Regions from separate parts of the Acetobacteroides hydrogenigenes genome, predicted to be linked through region 3. Evidence: riboswitches for the same ligand, from Rfam matches in the RefSeq annotation. Region 3 holds a riboswitch; each other region holds the start of a gene.
The links. Region 3 has a riboswitch for cobalamin ahead of CLV25_RS05385 (ABC transporter substrate-binding protein). Riboswitches for the same ligand answer to the same signal wherever they lie in the genome.

Region 1: it holds a riboswitch for cobalamin, as region 3 does, so the genes downstream of both, CLV25_RS14305 (sirohydrochlorin cobaltochelatase) here and CLV25_RS05385 (ABC transporter substrate-binding protein) in region 3, are expected to answer to the same signal.
Region 2: it holds a riboswitch for cobalamin, as region 3 does, so the genes downstream of both, CLV25_RS10490 (TonB-dependent receptor plug domain-containing protein) here and CLV25_RS05385 (ABC transporter substrate-binding protein) in region 3, are expected to answer to the same signal.
Region 4: it holds a riboswitch for cobalamin, as region 3 does, so the genes downstream of both, CLV25_RS12940 (TonB-dependent receptor plug domain-containing protein) here and CLV25_RS05385 (ABC transporter substrate-binding protein) in region 3, are expected to answer to the same signal.

What each region holds. Positions count from the first base shown of each region.
Region 1 is NZ_SLWB01000018.1:8,480-14,248, reverse strand. Features, by position in the region: gene CLV25_RS14330 (GAF domain-containing protein) at 1-21, opposite strand, end outside; gene fabG (3-oxoacyl-[acyl-carrier-protein] reductase) at 174-920, shown strand; gene CLV25_RS14320 (DUF6340 family protein) at 1,015-1,977, shown strand; tRNA gene CLV25_RS14315 (tRNA-Thr) at 2,005-2,077, shown strand; gene CLV25_RS14310 (sirohydrochlorin cobaltochelatase) at 2,267-2,566, shown strand; cobalamin riboswitch at 2,675-2,882, shown strand; gene CLV25_RS14305 (sirohydrochlorin cobaltochelatase) at 2,996-3,880, shown strand; gene CLV25_RS14300 (TonB-dependent receptor) at 4,025-5,769, shown strand, end outside.
Region 2 is NZ_SLWB01000010.1:3,697-9,465, reverse strand. Features, by position in the region: gene gap (type I glyceraldehyde-3-phosphate dehydrogenase) at 1-28, opposite strand, end outside; gene CLV25_RS10515 (glycosyltransferase family 2 protein) at 663-1,619, opposite strand; gene CLV25_RS10510 (DUF4199 domain-containing protein) at 1,650-2,186, opposite strand; RNA gene ffs (signal recognition particle sRNA small type) at 2,288-2,387, shown strand; gene CLV25_RS10500 (adenosylcobinamide-GDP ribazoletransferase) at 2,500-3,249, opposite strand; gene CLV25_RS10495 (S4 domain-containing protein) at 3,329-3,769, opposite strand; cobalamin riboswitch at 4,147-4,339, shown strand; gene CLV25_RS10490 (TonB-dependent receptor plug domain-containing protein) at 4,454-5,769, shown strand, end outside.
Region 3 is NZ_SLWB01000004.1:1,468-7,236, forward strand. Features, by position in the region: gene CLV25_RS05375 (ABC transporter ATP-binding protein) at 1-287, opposite strand, end outside; gene CLV25_RS05380 (iron ABC transporter permease) at 287-1,288, opposite strand; gene CLV25_RS05385 (ABC transporter substrate-binding protein) at 1,333-2,487, opposite strand; cobalamin riboswitch at 2,516-2,713, opposite strand; gene CLV25_RS05390 (branched-chain amino acid aminotransferase) at 2,781-3,800, opposite strand; gene CLV25_RS05395 (6-phosphofructokinase) at 4,097-5,305, opposite strand; gene CLV25_RS16165 (GIY-YIG nuclease family protein) at 5,761-5,769, opposite strand, start outside.
Region 4 is NZ_SLWB01000014.1:96,100-101,868, reverse strand. Features, by position in the region: gene CLV25_RS12940 (TonB-dependent receptor plug domain-containing protein) at 1-1,275, opposite strand, end outside; cobalamin riboswitch at 1,325-1,500, opposite strand; gene CLV25_RS12935 (ABC transporter ATP-binding protein) at 1,501-2,505, opposite strand; gene CLV25_RS12930 (iron ABC transporter permease) at 2,516-3,556, opposite strand; gene CLV25_RS12925 (ABC transporter substrate-binding protein) at 3,556-4,686, opposite strand; gene CLV25_RS12920 (AAA family ATPase) at 4,986-5,543, opposite strand; gene cbiB (adenosylcobinamide-phosphate synthase CbiB) at 5,540-5,769, opposite strand, start outside.

The DNA.
Region 1 (5,769 bases), on a different contig from region 3:
GATATTCAGTCTTATTTTCATTACAAAATGAATTACTTTAGAAAAAGGACGCTTTTGCTGAAACAAAAATATCAACATTCTTTTATTATCCGTGGCTCTCCTAACATTTTTTCGTGAAGAGATATTTTTTGTACATTTGCTCACAGTCATAAACCTAATTAATTTCAATTTCAATGAATTTATTAGCAGGGAAAGTAGCCATCATTACAGGGGCAGCACGAGGTATTGGTAAAGCAATTGCGCTACGTTTTGCAGCCGAAGGTTGCAATGTCGCTTTTACTGACCTTGAGTATAACGAAGCTGCTCAGGCTACAGAAAAAGAGATCGCCGCATTGGGTGTTAAGGTTAAAGGATACGCATCAAATGCTGCCAACTTTGAAGACACCCACCGTGTTGTAGATGAGATTGTAAAAGATTTTGGACGCGTAGATATTTTGGTAAACAATGCTGGTATTACCAAAGACGGTGCACTAAAACGTATGACCGAAGCCCAATGGGATGCTGTTATTGCAGTAAACCTAAAATCGGTATTTAACTTTACCAAAGCTGTTCAGCCAGTTATGTGGAAACAGGGCAATGGTAGCGTTATAAATATGAGTTCGGTAGTAGGCGTTTCTGGAAATGCAAACCAATGTAACTACGCTGCATCAAAGGCTGGTATTATAGGTTTTACCCAATCAGCAGCAAAGGAAATGGGTATGCGTAATATTCGTCATAATGCAATTGCTCCAGGTTTTATCATGACAGAGATGACCGATCAACTTCCTGATGATGTAAAAGCAGAGTGGGCTTCAAAGATTCCACTTCGTCGTGGAGGTACTCCTGAAGATGTTGCTAACGCGTGCGTTTTCTTTGCATCCGATCTTTCATCGTATGTTACAGGTCAGGTTCTGACCGTATGTGGAGGTATGAATATTTAGTAGAATTTTATCTGTTCATTTTTTTGCCACTCCTTGGATAGGGGTGGCTTTTTTCTGCTATATTAGGGGCACCAATTCTACTATAAAAATCGCTATGCGAAAAATTATTGCTTATTTGTTTTTGATATTTACAGCATCCTCATGTGCTGTAACAACCAAAACTGTAAATGTTGATGTTCTTATACCAAGTGCCGAGCGGATATCGCTGAAGGATGACGAGCGTATTGTACTTGTTGCCAACTATCGTTTAAAAAGCAGGCTGGTAAACAAGCAAAAGTCAGCATTTGTAGATGATTCTCTTCAGGTTGTTAATACCATAGAAAATTTTAAGGCGTATTTTCAATCGTTAGGGACATTCTCGCAGAGTTACGTGCGGGTTAACTATCACCCAATCTCAGAAAGTGATCCAGAACTCCTCACCTCAGAAGAAATAAAAAGTTTTTCGCAGTTGGAAAAGCCTAAGTATATCGTAGTACTTTCTCTATTACGAACTCTTATTGAAAGAGAAACTCCTACTTCCTATAAAGTAGTTTATGCGTCGTTGTGGCATGTCTACAATGCTAAAGAGGGGGTGTTAGAGAGAGAACTACTCGATAAAGATTCCTTATATTACGACCAATATGAAAAAGTTTCACGATCGGAACTTGACTCTATAATATCTAATGATGTTTCATATCGAGTTGCCCAAAAGATTGGTTTTTCCATACTACCATTTTGGCAAGAGCAGTACAGATATTATCTTACCGTTCCAGATTTAAAGTTTCAGAAAGTTAGCCAATTAGTGCAAGATTTTAAGTGGAAAGAAGTTATATCGTTAATGCAAACTTTCTTGACATCTCCCGAAAAAAATGACGTGTATGCGGCAACTTTTAATATCGCGCTTGCCTGTGAAATGATGGGTAATATTGATCTTGCCAAGAAGTGGCTGGAAAAATGTCAAAAGATAAAGAATTCCTATGTAGTGCAGCAATATTGGACTGCCTTAATAAAACGAGAAATGCAGGAAAAGGGTGCATCCGTAGAAAATGGCACATTGGAAGACCAACAACAGGAATAATTACTACCTTTGCATAAGTGAAAACAAGCCTCTTTAGCTCAGTCGGTAGAGCGGCGCATTCGTAATGCGTAGGTCGCCGGTTCAAGTCCGGTGAGAGGCTCTTATAGAATACCATTTCGTTTGAGATGGTATTTTTTATTTTCAACAGAATACAAAACGCGATTTTTGATCGTAGTGGTATGATTTATACCTTCTCTTAATAGTATCAGATATAAGTGATAGAGCGTTAAAAATATGGTTATAAAAGTTAATTGTCTATAATGCCTACTGTAAGTAGCTTCAAGAGGACATTAATAAAAAATACCCTACTTACAAACTTTATATTGGAACGGTTGAAGGAGAACCGGGCATTGCCGATATCGTAGCATCGCTAAAATCGCAAACTATTGCGAATAAAAAAGTAATCATTGCCCCTCTTACGTCAATTGCTGGCGATTATGCTAATAACGATATGGCTAGCGAAGAATCTGATAGATGGAAATCAGTACTCGAAAAGGCGGACTATACCGTTGAACCCAAACTTGTTGGAATTGAAGTCTACAAGGAAATCGTAAACGTTTGGGTAGAGCATAAGAGTCAAGCAAAGTAACCAATACTTCGCTTTTTAAGCGGAATAAATCAATTGATATTAGAAAATCCTAGAGTACAATTTCCCGGAAACCCTCGAATTTTCTTTGGTTGCTTAATATTTTACCCTAATTTTACACCCGAATAAGGTGACTGGTTGGGAATCCTTCTCAGCCAGTAAAAGGGAATCCGGTGTGAATCCGGAACAGTACCCGCTACTGTATGCCAATAGCTGCGTTGCAGCTGGTATTGCAAGTCTACGCCACTGCCTTCGAAAGAGGGTGGGAAGGCCGCAATACTAGGTAAGTCAGGAGACCTGCCTCATTCAACAAACACATGTATTGCTTCCGGGTAAGAAGTAGCTGTTGAATATGAACCTAGGCGTATTCTTCACTTTTATTTTCCTGCATTTAGCAAAGGGCATGTTGTATTAATTTTAATTTTTAATACAATGATGATTACGAGGTTAAAGTTGCTTATGGGTTGGCTTATATGCCTTCCGCTGTTGCTCCACACCACCACGTTGGCGGCAGCCGGTAGCGAGGCCGAACCCAAAAGGGCAATTCTGCTGGTGGCTTTTGGTACATCCTTATCCGACTCTAAAGGAGCCATCGACAGGGTAGGCGAGAAGGTGGCTAAGGCATTTCCGAACACCGAGATTCGCTGGGCCTACACATCTAAAATTATTCGAAAGATTTTAAGGAAGCGTGGCGAGGAGATTCTTTCGCCAGCAGAGGCGCTAGCTAAGCTGGGCGAAGATGGTTACAGCAACGTTTACGTGCAGTCGCTGCATATAATTCCAGGCGACGAGTACGACGATTTGGTGCAAACGGCCAACGCCTTTACCAAGATGCCTAAGGGGATTAGGCAGGTAACGGTGGGTACTCCGCTGCTATGGAGCGATTCCGATATGAGCGAGGTGGCATCGGCCCTGATAGCCAATGTTCCTGCCGAGCGAAAGGGAAAGGAGGCGGTTGTATTTATGGGGCATGGCTCTAAGCACACCTCCAACGTCTACTATCCAGCCATGCAGTACTACTTTGCCAAGGTCGATGCCAACACCTACATAGGAACGGTAGAGGGTACGCCCACGCTCGACGATGTGGTGGCCTCCCTTAAAGCTAAAGGCGTAAAGAAGGTATGGCTAATGCCCTTTATGCTGGTTGCTGGCGATCATGCGGTAAACGACATGGCTGGTAGCGAACCTACCAGCTGGAAGTCGCTGCTTACCAAGGAGGGATTTACCGTAGAGGTTGTCCTAAAGGGGATGGGCGAGCTAGATGCCATAGGTAGCATTTGGGTGAAGCATCTTCAGCAGATAGCAGGAGGGAAGTAGAGAGCTTCCCGAGATATAATGACGCACATATCAGGTATCACGAAAATTTGGGAATAAACCGCTAAGTGTTTTAGAGCGCTTTTTCGCGCTACGTATATCGTGATACTTGGTGCCATCAGTTAACAAACCAACCAAAAAAAGAGAATGAATAAGATATTGGCAACGCTGTTAGCGCTGATGCTAGCAGTAGCTGCAGGCGCACAGTCGTACACCATTAAGGGAACCGTAACTGAGAAGTCTAACGGAAAGCTAATTGTTGGCGCCAACGTAATGGTAAAGGGACTAACAGTTGGTGCGGCCACCAACGTCAACGGAGAGTTTACTATTAAGGTACCTAAGGCGGGTGATTATACGCTGGTGGCAACCTATACGGGCATGCAGCGTCTGGCTCAGCGCGTAAGCGTTCGTGGCGATGTGTCGGACCTAGCCTTTAGGATGGAGGAGTCGGTTGGCGCTATAGACGAGGTGGTGGTTACCGGAACAGGAACGCACCACAGCCTAAAGACAGCACCCGTACAAACCGAGGTTTTCTCGAATAAGACCATTGCCAAGCTGGCTCCCCGCTCGTTCGAGGAGATGGCCACCTCCATTAGCCCCTCATTTGATTTTACGCCTGGTACCATGGGCTCGTTTCTACGTGTCAATGGCTTGGGTAACGATTTTGTTGTGCTTATGGTAAACGGCAAGCGCGTGTATGGCGATGTAGGCGGACAAACCGATCTAAACAGAATCTCGCCCGATAATATCGAGCGCGTAGAGGTAGTTAAGGGTGCCTCGTCGGCCCTATATGGTTCTGATGCCATTGGTGCAGTTATCAACGTTATTACCAAAAAGAGTAAGAGTACCGTTAGCTTCGACAATACTACCCGCTTTGGAGCGTATGGCGATTTTCAGCAGGCCAACACGCTCGATTTGAATATTGGTAAGCTGTCGTCGAATACCCAGTTTGCCCATAAGCAGATTGATGGCTACCAGCTAAGCCCTTTTGAAATTGATGCTAAGAGTAAGGCTTTAAGTTTGACGGAAGCCAAGGCGGTAAACCGCTTTTATGACAATACGGTTAGCCAGCGCCTATCCTACGGCATAACCTCTAACCTCGATGTTTATGCACAAGGCTCTTGGTACGAAAAGGACTATTTTCGTCCAAAGTCGGTGGCTGATTTTGGTTTCTACTATAAGGATGTAAGCAGTGCTGCTGGCGTTAAGTATAAAATAAACGGTAAAAGCACCATCACCTTCGATGCGGCTACCGATAACTTCTGGTACTACTACCACTACAATAAGGATGTGGTAGATAGCAAAACAAAGAAGCTACTCTTCTCGGATGGACAAAAGACGCTAAACACCAAGCAGGTGCGCAATAAGTACAATCTAAAGAGCGTAACGGCTATTGGCGATAAAAATCTGCTTACAGCAGGGCTTGATTATGTTAATGAAAACATCGACTCTCCGGCACGCTTTAAGGGCGGCAGCGCCGATGCCTACACTGCCGGTGTTTATCTGCAGGACGAGTATACACCTATAAAGAGCTTAAGCATTGTTGCTGGTGCTCGCTTTGTAGATCATAAAGCTTTTGGTAGCCGACTTACCCCCAAGATTTCGGCGTTATACTCCTTAGGCGATTTCAACTTACGTGCATCGTATGGTAGCGGGTTTAAGGCGCCAACTCTTAAGGAACTCTACTTCGAGTACTTTAAGACAGGAACCTTATACTTAGGGAACGAAAATCTTAAACCTCAATCGTCCGATTTCTACTCTGCATCTGTAGAGTATAATAAAAAGGGCGTATCGCTTTCGGTTACTGGCTACCGTAACGACTTAAGAAATCTAATCGATTATGGTCCCGAACAGGTGCCTACACCCGAGCAGGCTGCTCAAGGTGCGAAGAA
Region 2 (5,769 bases), on a different contig from region 3:
CGTTGATACCAACTTTGATTTTAGCCATAGCTTAAATGTTATAATGAAATAAATTGCTGTTTATCGATTCACAAAGATAGCAAATTAGAGGATACATCAACCCCCAACAAACAGCCCAACAATTGTAATAGTATAAAATATTACTAATTTACATTGTTGATCTTAAAAATCTTAGATGATTCAAACGACAGCCAGCCAACTAAAACGCCCTCCCTTAAGGGCTTGTAAGAATTCCCCTGAAAAGTTACACTAGAAAGGTCAAAGAAATACTACCTCCGATTTGGTGCTTGTGGGTATGCAGGACAAGGCTTTGAAGAACTTGCACATGACGACACAACTCCAGATAAAACAACCAATGCTAGCAGAACAACTAGTAACTTCTTCATTATTATCATGTTTTTAGTACAAAAAAACTCGTTAACTAATACTGCGAATCTAGTATTTATCTGGCGATCTTTAAAATTATCCCCAAACAATTTTAAAGATAAAATTTTTTTTTCAGAAATGGGGGGAAGTATAGGAATTTAGATGACCGCTAAAAAAAGGGAAGTGATACTAATCTTTTAAGAAAGCTTCAAAACAGCATCCTCTTTCCAGGTAGAAAAGAGACGCTGTCAACAAAAAAGGAGCCCTTGCTAAGGGCTCCTTTTTTACATTTTATCTTACAATCTTTTGTCTATTTGGTAGCTATTACGCTCACTAGAACTTCTTGAAACCAATTCTCCAAGAAAACCTGTAAGAAAGAGCTGCACTCCTATAATAACCAATGTTAGCGAAATGTAGAATAGAGGCTGGTCCGTAACTTCTCTTACCTTCATATGGTTGGCTAGATGGTATATCTTTTCGCCAATCATAAATCCGGATAAGATACCTCCCACTAAAAAGGTTATTATGCCAAGTGTTCCAAAAAAGTGCATTGGCTTTTTACCGAATTTAGACACAAACACAACTGAGAGCAGATCCAAGAACCCATGAATAAAACGCTCCCAACCAAACTTTGTGACGCCATACTTTCGAGCCTGATGCTCTACCACTTTCTCTCCAATTCGCTTAAAGCCAGCCTGCTTTGCAAGAACGGGAATATAGCGGTGCATCTCTCCATAGACTTCAATGCTCTTAATAACTCTACGTCGATACGCCTTAAGCCCACAGTTAAAATCGTTGAGCTTAATGCCGCTAACCAAACGAGCTGTGGCGTTAAAGAACTTGCTAGGAAGCCTCTTCCCGATGGGATCGTAGCGCTTTTGCTTCCAACCCGACACAAGGTCGTACTTTTCTTCAACTATCATTCGGTAAAGCTCAGGGATCTCGTTAGGGCTATCCTGCAAATCGGCATCCATGGTAATCACCACATCGCCTTGAGCCGCATCGAATCCTGAATATAGCGCAGCCGATTTCCCATAGTTGCGAAGAAAACTAATTCCTCTAACAAAGGAATACTTTGAGGCCAACTCTTCAACAACACTCCAAGAGTCATCGGTACTTCCATCGTCGACCATAATTACCTCGAAAGAGAAGCCGTTGGCTTTCATAACCCTATCAATCCACTCTGCCAATTCGGGGAGCGACTCCTCCTCGTTGTACAACGGAACTACTACCGAAATATCTAACTTACTCATTAGTCAAATTTTACCCTTAAAACTCTGTTCCTAAAAAACAGGTGCACTTTTCTTTACAAATAAAGGTGCAAATAGGATAATTAGCAAGTTAAAAATCAAAATAGACTTAAGCTGTGAAACCAAGAAGGCTCCGACTTCCTTAGCCTTCATTATTTCATCAATGGCCTCGTCAACCTGCGCTTGAGGAACATTCTGAGCTTCCATAAAGTTTTGCATTCTTACCGCCATGTTATCAATGTACGATGGATCTATAACATACTGGTAAAAGGCGCTGAAAACGGAGGAGATTATGCTTGCCACTAACCCCACTACCAGGGTGTACACCAGCGCATCGGCATACTTCATCCTGTTATCGAGCTTTTCTTTACGATACTTGATCGAAAGAACCACTACCAAAATGTAAGTCAAAATAAAAGAAAGAATACCCAATACCCCCATCATTATAAATGAAGGATTCATTACAAAGATCAGGACAGCAATGACAATTGGAACTAATGACACGTAAACACCATTCATTGATGCCGATTTAAGCATCTCTGATGTCGATACCTTTACTTCTTCTTCCATAAGTTTGCGTTTAATGGTTAATGATTGTCAAAGATAGCAGTTTTGGCGAATGCCTGCATATTTTATTTGGCTTCTTCGGATTTTGTTGTACTTTTGTGCCCGGGTAAGTCTTACACGACCAGCTCCTGCTGAATCCCCCCAGGACCGGAAGGTAGCAAGGGTAAGCGGTTGTAGCGGTGCGATGTAAGTAGCTTACCCTTTTTTGCGTTTATACCCAAACGCAACGATACGCGAGCATTAAACTATTCAATAAAAAGGCCTCGAAGAAGCATTCTTCGAGGCCTTTTAGCATTAATGCTTTTACGAGACCTATCTATACATTAGGAATTGCTGAAACACCTAAGTAAAATGCGATCAGGCAAAACTGCTGAGTTGCCAAACACTCCTCAAAGTTAACTCCGCCCCTAAATCGTTTAAAGAAAATCTCCATAATAATACGAACGGCAACCAGAGGTATAATCGCAAACCAAATTTTCAACTTAAGCGTTAGCAAAAATGGAAGAGTTCCTGTAGCCAGAACAATAAGCCAGCCATCTATACCCAACTTACTAAAAGCCGGGGCGGCATCGTATCCTTCCTTTGGCCGTAGGTACCTATTGGTATCTATTAATGTAATGGTTGCCAAGCGCGATAAGCTTTCGCCCGAAAGGATAATCCAAGGAACCAAAGCGGGGCTTAGCTCTTGCAGTATTGCAAACTGAAGTATCAGCGCTAGCGCAACACCAAGAATACCTTGTATGCCAATTTGCTTATCGGTCCTATTTTTAACGTAGAAGCGTTGCCCATGCCTACCTCCTAGGTTATCGAAGAAATAGGCTAAGCCTCCTTCCTGCAAACCTCCTGTCAAAAAAACAGAAAAGGTTAACGCAATGGCAACCGTAACGGGTTGGGTAAATAGGAAATCGACCAAGTAGAATACCAGCGCAACAAGCCCACCAACAATCCATCCTACAATAGCATAAAATGGAGCGGTTCTCCCGTATTCCACATGGGAGATTGACATCCATCGTGCAATAGGAATTCGGGTGAACAGAGATATCGTTGCAGCAATTCTTCGAAACATTATTAATGCAGACTTTGGGCTTAGCGGTGATATTTCACACAAACTTATGAAATGAAAAGCGAAGAGTACAGGTTGTTGGCTACTTTTTGCGGCTAGAGAACCATTTTTTTGCAGCACCTACCTTCTTTTCGGGCTTTGTTGATGCTCTTTCTTTTGAATCAGCCTTTTTAACGAGACCTGTTTTACCCGACTGCTTACCTCCCTTAGGCGCTCGCTCATATTCCTTTTCTGCCGGAACTGGTTTGGACTTTTTTTCCTCTGTCCCTAGGTTTCGACCTATACGTTTAGAGCGAAATTCGGGCTGTTTCTTTTCTGCCACAACCTTTTCAACAAATCGAAGCGGCTCTCCGTCAATTCGAATAAAGTCTGTTTTAAAAGCTTTATCGCCCACTTCTGCGGTATGTCCATTAACGGTAACGCGTTCTTGCGCAATATACTCGTCGGCCTCTCGACGCGAACAAAACCCAGCGTCGCTAATTAGCTTATTAAGGCGAACGGCATCCTTTTTACGTTGTTGCATAAAATTTGATGTTGAAAGATGCAGTAGTTATACATCCAGCCACGAAGTTAGCTATTTCTGCCAACATACTCCAAACGCCTTACATCTAGCGTTAATCGATTGTCGTAGGATTGTTACAGAAGGATACAATAGCATGGCTAGCTCATGCCTAAGCTTAGAAACAAAAGGTGCAGAGATAGTGGATAATCCATTCACTCCGCACCTGTTTCTGAATAAGGCATTTTGCAAAAATATTCTTTTACCGATTGTAGCAAACATTATTGCAAAAAAAAATTAACATGATACGGTTAGCATTTAGCAAAAGCCGAAAAGTGGGGCACTTTTAGGAAATCTGAAAAGAAAAAAGCTAATTCGCCTTTGAGTACATAAATTAAGCCTATCTTTGCGCCAGTTTTGGTTTCCGCCATATGCGGGGCGAAAAGGGAATCGGGTGAAAATCCCGAGCAGTTACCGCTGCTGTAAGTTCTACCAAAACCTTTTATCACCATCCAAATGCCACTGTCCGGTTGGGACGGGAAGGCCGATAAAAGGGGAACAAGCCAGAAGACCTGCCAGAACGTGAACATTTATAGCTTTCGGATAAAGGGCTTGGTGTAATTCTTTTACATTGCTTACAGCATCACATCTTTTTATTCGCAGGTTTTAAATGGTTGAATCGCTAACGATTTTGATCATTTGTAAAACATGTTACTTAACGTTCTTCTTTTTAGCGCGCTTTCCATTCCAGGGAATCTTCCTGAGGAAAGGCCCATTGCGGATACCATACACCTTAAAGAGGTAGTGGTAAGCAGCAAACTTAAGCGCTACACGTCGGGGCTATCGCTAAAAATAGTTTCGCCAACCGAACTTCGGCAGAACAGCAGCATGCTACTCTCCGAACTGCTTACCAGCCAAGCTGCGGTTACGGTAAACAGCTACAGTCCGGGAGGGACCTCGAACGTGTCGATGCGCGGATTAAACTCTTCGCATACGGCCGTGCTCTGGAACGGCATCAACCTGCAGAGCACCATGAACGCCGGGGTTAACTTCGGAAGCATCCCTACCTTCTTTGTAGATCAAGTGGTGGTACAGCAGGGCGGAAACGGCGCGCTGTTTGGCAGCGGTGCCATTGGCGGAGTTATTCACCTGGACAACACCCTGAATCTTGGCGAAGGGCATAGCGGCGAGGTGATGCAGTCGGTAGGTAGCTACGGCCTTTCGTACACCGGAGCCAAGCACACCTACAGCGGCTCTAAAATGGCGCTATCCACCCGACTATTCTACACCGAAGCCGAGAACGACTACAAAGTTAACAGCAGCGACAACCGCGATAGGCAGATAAACGCCCGCTACTCCAAGGGCGGAATCATGGAAACCGGAACATTTGCGCTTACTGGCAACGACAAGCTGGTGGTATCGGTTTGGGGACAGGACGGATACAACCAGTACCCCCCGATGGTGAGCAACACCATGAGCAGCGAATACGACTACAACCGTTTTCTTAGAGCAGCAGCGCAATGGCAAGCTACGCGCCATCGGGTTCGCTTCAACGTAAAGTCGGCACTCTTTAACGACTGGCAGAAATACCGCAATCCGGGCATAGAACGATCGAATCACCATACCACACAGGGACAGCTGGAGGGCGAAGCCATTGTGACCCTTAGCGCGGGCAGCACGCTGGAGGGCGGTATAAACGCATCGTACGAGAGAGCCTCCTCTACCAACTATCCTGACGCCAAAGAGCGATACCGACCTGCCGGTGTGCTTGGATATCGCTTCCGCACCAGCAATGGTGGGTTCGAGGCATTTGCAAGCATTCGGCAGGAGCTTATAAATGGCGATGCATCGCCTATGACTTGGTCGGTAGGTTTACAAAAAAGGCTACTACCTGGGCTACAGCTAAGGGGGAACGTATCGCGAAACTACCGAGTGCCTTCGTTTAACGATCTGTACTGGACGGGATGGGGAAATCCGGATCTGAAACCGGAAGACGGCTACGGCGAAGAGCTGGGGCTGGACTA
Region 3 (5,769 bases):
ACGCTTACCAGCTTGGCGTATTCGCCCTGAGAGTACCCCTTTATGGGCTTACCCCCGATGTAAACATCGCCGGCCAGCCTTGGCTGAAAGCCAACCAGCGTACGGATAAGGGTAGACTTGCCCGCACCGTTGGGACCCAGCAAGCAGGTAAGCTCGCCCGTCTTCAGCTCCAGGTTAAGGTTCTCGTGCAGGAGCGTAGCCTGGCTTCGGCCAGCGGAGTAGCCAATGCCCAACCCTGTTGCCTTAAGGGTTACCTGTTCGGTTTGCGGTTGTTTCCTTGCACTCATCACGAAAAGTATTGTAGCTTACGACGGTTAAAGATCACGTATATCACCACCGGCGCACCAAGCATCGAAGTTACGGCATTAATGGGGATAATCCCTCCCTCACCCGGCAGGGTTGTTAGCAGGTTGCACAAAAGAGCAACCACCGAGCCCAGCAGAATGGTTGCCGGCAGCAGCGTCTTGTGGTTCGATGTCCCGAGCAGCATCCGCGCCACGTGCGGAACGGCCAAACCGATAAAGGATATCGGCCCACAGAAGGCCGTAACAGCCGCAATCAGCAAACCTGCGGCCAGCAGAATGGAGTATCGCGCCCGCTTTACGTTAACCCCAAGGTTCGAGGCGTAATTTTCGCCCAGCAGCAGCGCGTTCAGCGGCTTAATCTGCAAAAGGGCAAACGCAATCCCAATAGTCGAAGCAATGGCAAAGGAGGGCATCTCGTTCCACGTTACGTTCGAGAAATCGCCCAGCCCCCAAAGCACGAAGATTTGGATGTTCTCCTTCGAGGCGTAAAAGTTAAGCACCGATATGATGGACGATGCCATGAAGCCAATCATGATACCCACGATAAGCAGCATGGCCGTATTCTTTATTTTTCCCGATAGCGATAGGATGATCAGCAGTACGGCCAGAGCGCCAACGAATGCCGCTAGGATGTTGGCGGTGTAGCCCATAATGGTGCCTACCACCATCGACCCGTTGAGCGATAGCACCATGATGGCAACGCCCAAATTCGCACCCGTACTAATTCCGAGGATCGAAGGATCGGCAAGCGGATTGCGAAAGAGCGTTTGCATCATCAGCCCGCAGGCCGCAAGGGCAGCGCCAGCCAGCATGGCCGTAATCGACTGGGGCATGCGTGACATCCAAATAATGTTATTCCACGCAACGTTCGACGTGTCGGCCCCGGAAAGTATCTCGAACACCTTTCCCACAGGAATGGACACCGTTCCCCAAGCAATATTCATCAGCATCAGAAGTGGGATCAGCGCCCCTACTCCTGCCATAATGCGCACGCTTTGGCTCCGCTTACGTCTCGCTGCAGCGATGCTCATCGGGCCAGCATTTTAAAGTATTTGGGAATATAGCCGGGCAGCAGCTCCGGATGGAAGATGCTCACCATATCGCTAAGGATGACATCCGGCTCAAGGTAGCCGTCCTCGTAGTAGGGCACTCTTCCCGTATCGCAGCTAACGATGGAGCCCTCCTTAAACGCCTTGAAGCTGCTGTACAGCCCGAACTCCTTTTCGAGATGGGCGTAGGTGTACACGTATGGGGTGTTGGTTTTTATGATCCAGTAGTCGGCATTCGATGCTTTTGCCAGCACCGACTCAAAGCTTAGCGGTAGCGAACCCGTGCTCTTATCATCCTTCCAGATGTAGTCGGCTCCGGCATCCTCTAGGAAGCGAGCCATGTAGCTGCGGCCTCCAGGGGTGTACCACACCTGTCCGAACTTCTTTTCGGTGAATACCGTAGGCCGATGCGACTTGGAAGCCCTTGCAATTTTTGCAACGCGGCAGTATCGGGCATCAACGCTATCGAACATTTTGTTGGCAAGCGCCTCCTTTTTAAAGAATAGCGCGATGAACTTAATCCATTCCGCACGCGCCAGCGGCGTATTCTCCAGGTACGAGCAGTCGTACACCAGCGGTACGCCCGTTTGCTCTATCTTATTTAGCGATCCCCCCGAAATTGGCGAGACAACCAGTATCTCCGGGTTCGCTTCGATGATGCGCTCCACGTTGGCCTGCGCCACCTCGCCCAGATCCACCACCTTGCCCTGCTTAAGCCCCGCCTGCACAAGGCCATCCTTTACGTATTGGGGTTCGGCCACTCCGGTTACGGTCTGGTTCACTCCTAGGCGGGCCATCTCGTTCACCGTTAAACCGTAAAAGCAGGCCGATTTCTCGACAGGAACCTTCACCACAATGCCTTGGGGCAATCCCGTAGGGGTAGGTTTAGTACGATCGATCAGGATGTAGCGCTTAAGCAGCTTGGTCGAGTCGAACGGATCGCGAACGTCAACCGTAGCGTAGCTGCCGTGGTAGCCAATGCTAAATCCGCGAAGGTACTTAAGGGTTATTTTCTCCGAAAAGTAGGACGAACCGGAGTTCGATGATTCGCCGTTGCCGTTTTTTTTGGAAGAGCAAGCGCTAAACAGCAGTAAAACCAGTGCAGTTGCCAGTAAGGCTCTAAAACGTGTCATTCTTTAAACTTTTATTCCCGAAAGTTGATGTTTACCCATGATCGTGGCAGGTCTTCTGGCTCGTCCCCCCTTTAAAACCTTCCCATCATCAGCTGACAGTGGTAAACCATTAAAGGCCGCTACTAGGACATACAGCTGCGGGTACAGCTCCGGATTTTAACCGGATTCCCTTTAATCTTACGCGGTTCGTAAGATCGCCGAATCGGCCACAAAGGTAGCCTTTTTCCGACAAATATCTAAAAATGAAGGGCGACATGTTTGCCGCCCTTCTATGCTTATTTTTGTTTTCTTGATTACTCAACAATGGTAACCCAGCCGTGAGGATCAGGAATATCGCCATACTGAATCGCCACCAGGGTTTCGTACAGCTTAGTCGATACTGGTCCTGGACGTCCGTCTTTGCAGAACTTGTAAACCTTACCGGTTTCCAGATCGGCAATCTCGCCAATTGGAGATATAACGGCAGCCGTTCCGCAAGCGCCAACCTCTTCAAAGGTGTCTAGTTCCTCTACCGGAATAGGACGGCGGATAGCCTTAATTCCAAGATCTTCGGCCAACGTTAGCAAGCTCATGTTGGTTATCGATGGAAGAATACTTGTGCTCTCGGGGGTTATATAGCAGTTATCCTTAATGCCAAAGAAGTTAGCGGCACCAATCTCATCGATGTACTTCTTCTCCTTTGCATCGAGGTACATTGGCGAGCTATAGCCCTTATGGTGGGTTTCTACAACACCACGGAGGCTAGCAGCATAGTTACCACCAACCTTTAAGGTTCCGGTACCTAGCGGTGCAGCACGATCGCTATCCTTAACAATAGCAATCTTAACAGGGTTAAAGCCTTCCTTGAAGTAAGGACCGACAGGCGTTGCAAATACGATAAAGGTGTACTCGCTTGCAGGTTTAACGCCCACCTCTGCGCCTGTACCAAATAGAACTGGGCGCAGGTATAGTGATGCACCTGTACCATATGGCGGTACGAAGCGCTCGTTAAGCTTCACAACCTTAAGGATTGCCTCTTCAAAAAGCTTTTCAGGAACTGGAGCCATCAGAATGCCTTCAGCCGACCGATGTAAACGCTTCGCATTCTCGATCCAACGGAAAAGACGGATCTTGCCATCTTTGCCTCTATAAGCCTTTAAGCCTTCAAATGCCTCTTGTCCATAATGAAGTCCTGTTGCGGCAATATGAATTGGGAGATATTCCGAATCAGACACCTCTAATTCTCCCCATTTCCCATCTTTAAATGTACAACGGATGTTGTAGTCGGTTTTGATGTAACCGAAAGGCAACTTACCCCAATCTAAATTTTCCATATGATTGCGTTTTCTGATGCCACCAAAAGTAATAGTTTTTCGTTTAGCAAAAACAGATTTAACAAATTTATCACTACGAAATCTATTCTACATTACAATTTGCAACAATAAACCAAAATCAAGCTACAATATAACAAAAAGTAATGTTCTTATCGTCGCAGATTAAACCACATGGCCCAAATTCACTTCCGCGATTTAACACTTAAAATTTAGAAATTCCAGAACTAGGTTGAATTCTCATTACAATTTCTAAAATAAAAAAGGAGAGATGAAAAATCTCTCCTCTCTTTAACGGCCTAGTAGTCGCTTGTCATAATAAGCTGTGGCTTATCGTTGAAATTCTCGTACCGTGGTCGATACCGTTCCTTATCGTAGAACTTTTCGATATCAACCTTCTTTTTGTAGCTAGTTACAACTTCGATAGGTACATTGTCGTACCTCCCATTGCGTAAGCTCACCAACCTACCAAAAGTTCCTTTAAGAATAAGATCGAGCGCAAGGTTTCCAAAAGCCATAGGCACAATGCTATCAAGCGCATCAGGCGCCCCAGACCGAACCATATAGCCCAATCGCTGGTTGATAACATCAATCTTTCTACCATTATTGTATTTTGCCGATATATTTCGCATCTGTTCCGAAACGATATCACCAATTCCACCGAGTTTCTTGTGCCCATAGGCATCGGCCTCTTCACCCTTAAAGATCATATCTCCGTTTTTAAACATAGCCCCTTCTGAAACCAAAAGAACGGAATACTTACTTGGATTGTTAGCTCTATCTTGAACCATCAGTTCGGTAAGATGCTCGATGTCGAACTTATGCTCAGGGATAACGCATCGATCGGCAGCGCCTGCCATGGTAGGCAGTAAGGCAGAGAATCCAGCATAACGCCCAAAAACTTCTATGACCAAAAAGCGCTCGTGCGAGCCAGCCGAAGTTCGCAACTCGTGCGCAAGCTCAATTGTACGCGAGATGCAGGTGCCAAAACCAATGCAGTAATCGGTTCCAGGAACATCATTATCCATTGTTTTAGGGATGGCTACTACAGGCACGCCCTTACTATGCAGGTGCACCCCGTAGCTAAGCGTATCATCGCCTCCTATCGGAATGAGGTAATCTAGTCCTAGATAGTCGATATTCAACATCACCTCACTGGTCATGTCGTTGATGTCAAGGGTGTACTTATCCTTGTAGAGATCAGGAACTCTATCCAACTTTACCATGTCAGGACGAGTACGCGAAGAATGCAGGAATGTACCTCCAGTTCTTCCCAACCTATTCACCATCTGTTCGGTAAGAACAACTGCATCCTCCTGCTCTTCAAGTTTTTTAGAGCGATCGATGGTTATCATACCCTCCCATCCTTTACGGATTCCAATCACCTTGTAACCTTCACGAATAGCGCGGAACGTTACCGCCCTGATAGCTGGATTTAAACCGGGCACATCGCCTCCTCCTGTAAGGACGCCAATCACCCCTTTGTAGTTCGATTTAGTATTTGCCATGTAATTTCGGGAAATTAGTTTGCCCTTAAATTAGCTTAAAACAAGAAAAAATCAAACGATTTTATACAAAAAGATTTGGAGTGATTTGCAAGAACTAAAAGCCAAATCCTAAAATAAGGCTTAGCGCTAGCTAGGAGGAGAGGCAAATTCTTGCACTGTAAAGAATGTAAACCCAAAAAGTTTCCATACCAATTTAGGTAAATGCAAAAAGGGAACTACCGCTAAGTAATTCCCCTCTTTATCTTCGTGGGAGCAACAGGATTCGAACCTGTGACCCTCCCGCCTTAAGCGGGATGCCCTGCTTCCTGCTGGGCCCCATCAACGATTAAGCTTTCTATGCGCTTGCGGCTTTTCCATCCTTTCAGCTCCATCTCCCGACTATAGGCTTCCGAACGAGAGGAATACGCCTCGCTATACTTCAAAGCCCAAGGAGAACCTTGGCGGGAGTAGGTCGTCTAGCCCCG
Region 4 (5,769 bases), on a different contig from region 3:
GCTGGCCAACAGCTTGCCCTTAAAGAATTCGAGATTACCCTGAACGTAAAGACCAAAATTTCTTAGTGCGAAGTCCTGATTGTATGGCTTGATTCGCTCCCCAAGGTTGTTGTAGCGCTCGCTTAGCGATTGCGAGTGGGCATAATCAACGCCAATGGTAATATGATGCTGATTAATGCGAACAACGCTTTGCGCCTGCACTCCGCTCCACTCCAGTTCCCTCGATATCGATAGGTAAGGAGTAACAAACGCCTTCTTCTCATAAATCACCTCATCATCCGAAACATCCCTGCCATAGTATCCTTTTACCATTGCGGTTACGTTACGACCAATTGATCCGGTTAGCGAGATATCGCCGGAAGTATAGTTCAAATCCTTGCGGGTAGGAGTTGTTCCATACGCTATGTCGCCGGGCGACTCCACATCGTTGGCAATAGAGCGGTTTACGTAGGCATTCAGCTTCCAATCGCGACAGATATCGTAGCCCAAGCGTAGATCCATGTTGGTTTTGGTGTACTTAGTAAACGGACGGGTGTCTCCATCGCCACGCTTATCGGGATCGGTAGTCTCTGCTCCAGTCTTCTTGTAGAAGTTGGTAACCTCGCCGCCGCCGAGCCATCCTCTAAAGATGTTCCCCTTGCCCATCTTGTAATCTTTGGGGTTATTCGAGATGGAGAATCCGGCATCAAAATCGAGCTTAGGTGCGATAGAACCACCCACCGACACCGACGAGTTTACCTTATCGCACGATCCGTAGCTGAAGGATGCTGTTCCACCAATAGCCCCCTTGCTATTTTTGGTGATGATGTTTACAACGCCACCCATTGCCGTTGGACCGTAAAGCGCCGATGCAGGACCTTTGAGCACTTCAATCCTTTCGACGTTCGATAGATCTATCATGCTTAAGTTGGCACTTCCTGCAGGGCGACCGTTTATTAGTATTAGCGTTTTGGAGTTCAACTTCCCATTTTCGGGGCGAAAGCCACGGATGCTCACCCCCGAAAGAATGCCGGGATACTGCACCACATCGAGCCCCGCATTTTCCTTAAGAATAGAGGTCAAATCTTTTTGTGGAGCCCTTTCGATAAGAGCTAAATGAATCATCTCGATACGTTGAGAGACGTTCTCCTTCTTTACTGCCATCCGCTGTCCAACAACTACCACCTCATCTACCTTGAGGTTCATCTTTATGCTGTCAGATTCGTAGGCACTTGCAGCACCTGCTGTTCGAATTAATCCGGCAACAAGCAATGCCGCAACTAAAACCTTTTTCATTTAATGGTTATAATAAATTAAACAATAGCCCTACTCCCACGAGGGCATCATCGTTTGCACCAACAAGGCAGGTTTCCTGGCTTCCGTCGCATCGCTGTGCCTTCCCACCATTAGGCAGTGACCACTTATCAGGATGTTGCTGACGGTTACAGTAGCGGGTCTGCTCAGGATTTGCACCTGATTCCCTTTTAAAGGCGTCCCTTTCACCTTGCGGTAAGGAGTATATCAATTTTTCAGCTCTACTAGTAGCTCGTTTATTGTTTCAAATTCCATTTCTTTACAGCCAACCGAGACCAACTTGTACGGTTTCGTGGCATCTCTAACCACCCGAAGATGGTTTTCTGCTTTTACATTCTTATTTGCAACGGCAATCCCATTACGATGCAACGCCTTTTCGATCCAGAAGTGGCTTCCTGCATCGGCATCAAGAGATATTAGTTTCTCGTGCTTCTCATTTAAACGGAAGCGTCCGATGCTTCGGTCGAAGATGATGCTGTCGCGCTCGAAGTAGGAGTTGAATGCACCCGATAGCACCAAGTCCTCGGGAGCGCCACATGCTACTTCACGCTCCTTACCCATTAGCCAAATCTTATCGGAAAGATCGAGCGCTAAATCCAAGTCGTGCGTCGAAAGAAGTATCGCCTTATCCATTTTATCGGTGAGCTTGCGCAGCAGCATGGTTATCTCGATACGGCTGGGAAGATCAAGGAAAGCCGTTGGCTCATCCAGAATGATTATTGGCGTTTGCTGTGCAAGCGCCTTTGCAATCATCACCTTTTGTCGCTCGCCATCGCTCAGCGAGCTGATGCGACGGTGGGTTAGCTCGCCGATACCTACGCTATGAACAACCTCTTCGATAACCTTATGGTCTTCCGAGGTTAGTCGCCCAAAGAAGCCCAGATAGGGATGACGGCCAAGGGCTATCACTTCGTAGACGAACAGATCGCCCACCACCACCTGATCGGTAAGCACCACGCTTACCAGCTTAGCCCGCTCGCGCTGCGAAAAACTGTCGATAGATCTTCCATCAAGCAATATATCGCCCGATAACTTGGGTTGAAAGCCAGCCAACGTCCTTAGGAGCGTTGATTTGCCAACCCCATTTACACCTAGCAGCGATGTCAGCTCGCCTTTGGCTAAGCTAAGGTTCATCTTTTGGTGCACCACCTTTTGTTCGCCACGTAGCTGGTAGCCAATATTAAGATCGGTTGTCTTTAGCAGGTTTCTCATGGCAATCTTTTTAGTTTAAACCTTGACTTTTGCTCCTGTTAAGGATTACGTAAAGCATAACAGGTCCTCCTAGCATCGGCGTTATAGCGTTTAGTGGCAGAATAGATCCTGAGCCCGGCAGCGTGGTTAGCAGATTACACAGAAGAGCCAATAGCGCTCCTAAAATCAGCGTAAACGGCAGCAGCGAACGATGATCTACCGATCCGAGCAGCATCCGAGCAATGTGGGGAACCGCAAGTCCTAGGAAAGCAACTGGTCCGCAGAATGCGGTGGTTACCGCAATCAGCAATCCGGCACTAAGAAGAATCAGCAAGCGAGTTTTTTGCAGTGCAACTCCCAAATTTTCGGCGTACCGTTGTCCCAGCAGCAGCGCATTCAGCGATTTGATGAGTAAAAGCGCGATAAGCAGTCCAACACTCACCGCAGTAACGAAGAATGGTATCTGCTTTAGCGATATACTGGAGAAATCGCCCATACCCCACATCACAAAGGCATGCACATTTTCGTGCGAGGCGTAAAAATTTAGTATCGATATGGCCGATGAGGCGATATATCCAATCATGATGCCCGCTATGAGCAGCACCAAGTTGCTTTTTATGTAATTCGACAGCACCAATACCAAACCAAGAATGGCAGATGCGCCAACAAAAGCAGAAACTACCACCAAAAGGTGTCCGCCAATGCCCAGCGATCCGTACTGCCCCATGGTTCCACCCAAAAAAAGCATAACGATAGCCACACCAAGGTTAGCACCTGCGCTAATACCCAACAGTGATGGTCCGGCAAGCGGGTTCTGAAACATAGTTTGCAGCATCAGCCCGCTAACAGCGAGCGCAGCTCCGGCAAACAGCGCTGTTATTGCCTGTGGTAGGCGCGTAACCAGCACAATGTTGGTCCACGATGTGCGTTCTCCATCGCCACCAAGAAGGATTCGGGTTACAGCATCAATTGGTATATGGATTGAGCCGTAGGCAAGGTTTGCCAAAAAGAGAACGGCAATTAGAACCGCGCATACCGCTACAATCGTTGTATTTACAGCAGGTCTTCTCATTACTTCATCAGCTGAAAGTATACCTGCTTATGATTGGGAAGCAGCTCCGGATGAAGAATCTTTACCAAGTCGGCAAGAATCACATCTGGCTCCATCACGCCCTTTTCGTAGTACGAAATTCGGTTGGTATTGCAGTGGATAACCTTACGGGTCTTGTACGCCTTGAACATCTTGTATCCATCGTACTCTTTTCCAAGATCGTCGTAGGTCATATCCTGAGGTTTGTTGTACTTTACCAGCCAGTAGTCGGCATTTTCTGCTTTCTGATAAACGGCTTCGAAGGAGAGCGGAATTACCCCGCTTTGCTTCACATCGTCCCATAAATAGCTGGCACCTGCATCCCTAAAAAAGCTGGACATGTAGCTATTGCCGCTAGGCATATTCCACACCTGACCAAATTTCTTATCGGCAAATATGGAGGGCTTAACCTTTGCCCCCTTTGCGATTTCGCGAACCTTACCGTATCTATCGCAGAGGGCAGAATAGATCGAATCGGCCTGCTTCTCCTTTCCGTAAAAAAGAGCAAAGAACTTAATCCACTCGGCGCGTGCCAGCGGACTGTTCTCCATATACGAGGCCACCTCAACAATCGGAATACCGGCCTTATCCATCTTCCCGTATCCCATATCCTTGAATGGTGAAACCAGAACAATATCGGGGTTGGAGTCGATAAGCCCCTCGACGTTTACTGCCGAAGCCTCGCCAAGCAGCTTAATTTTGCCGCTAGCAATTCCTTGCTTTACCATTTGATTCTCGATGTAACGCTCTTCGGCAACGCTTGTGATGGTCGATACCTGGCCGAGGAGTTCGAGCGAGCCGACAAAAACCGAGTAGAGGCACGATATTTTTGAAACAGGAACACGAACCACATCGCCTTCGGGCAGATTGTCGGGAATGGAAGCTTCTCTACTTACCAGAATATAGCGGTGCAGCAGCACCGAATCCTTCCAAGGATTCACCACTTCTACTACCTTGTAGCCGTCGAATTCGGTTATGGTAAAGCCTTTTGCATCCTGCAATTCAACTTTCTTTCCATCCTTCATTCCAGCTCTTTTGCTGCCACCCTTGTTGCAGGAAACTCCAATGAGGCTTACAGCCAAAAGAATGAATGCGATTAGATTTCTATTCATTGTATGATCTTTTTTATTTGTTTCTCAACTTACCCCCGCCTAGGGGCCTTCGTTTTGAAGAATTACCTCCTCTACTGGCCGTGGGAGCCAAAATGCAGCTTCGCTTTCCTTCCCACTGGCCGTGGGAGCCAAAATGCAGCTTCGCTTTCCTTCCCACTGGCCGTGGGAGCCAAAATGCAGCTTCACTTTCCTTCCCACTGACCGTGGGTGCTAAAATGCAGCTTCACTTTCCTTCCTACTGGCTGTGGGAGCATAAAAGCAGCAACATTTCGCTTTGCTCCACTTCCGGTTTTCTTTTTCTATATGCAGCACATTTCCTCCTGTACACTGAACTCGCGCATGGTGCTAATTACAAATGCCACCCGCTGCTCCACCGAAACCTTTGGCAGCATCACTACCCGATAGCCCAATTCGGTATATGCTTCCAGCAGCAGGTTGTGTAGTCTTTGGCACTCCTCGAAGGATTGAGGTCGCTCGCTATCGTTCACAAATATCTCCTGCCATGGAGGAGCCACCAAAACCTGCTTGGCGTAGCGTTTACCATCGCTAAATAGGTATTCAGGAACAGGTTTACCACCATTGCGCAGGTAGGCAATGATGTCTGGAATGCCCCTGTCGTAAAAGCAGAGCCCCTTCACCTCCTTTTCGAGTAGTAGGGCTTTCATACGACGGTGACACTCGGCGGCAAAAGCCTCCAGGTTGCTCCATGGCAGCAGGTCGGTGCCGTTTTTGTTGGCTTCCACAATTATCTGGCGCGACACCTCGTCGAAGCAGGGCATACCTGCCTCGCGTAGCGCTGCTATCAGCGTCGATTTGCCTGTGCCCGGACCTCCGCTTATCACAAAATGTCCGTTCATGGCAGCAGCGTTAGGGTTAACGATATTATTAGCACTGCAACCAGCGTTACCAAATGGTTCACACGAGTTGCCACCTGCATATCTTCCATTGTAAACGTCCTACTGTATTCGCCAATGGTAGGCTTGCTATGGAATACGCCTCCGTAGTAGCTACCGCCACCAAATTGGCAATTTAGAATGCCTGCCAAAGCAGCCTCGGGATAACCTGAGTTTGGACTAGTATGCT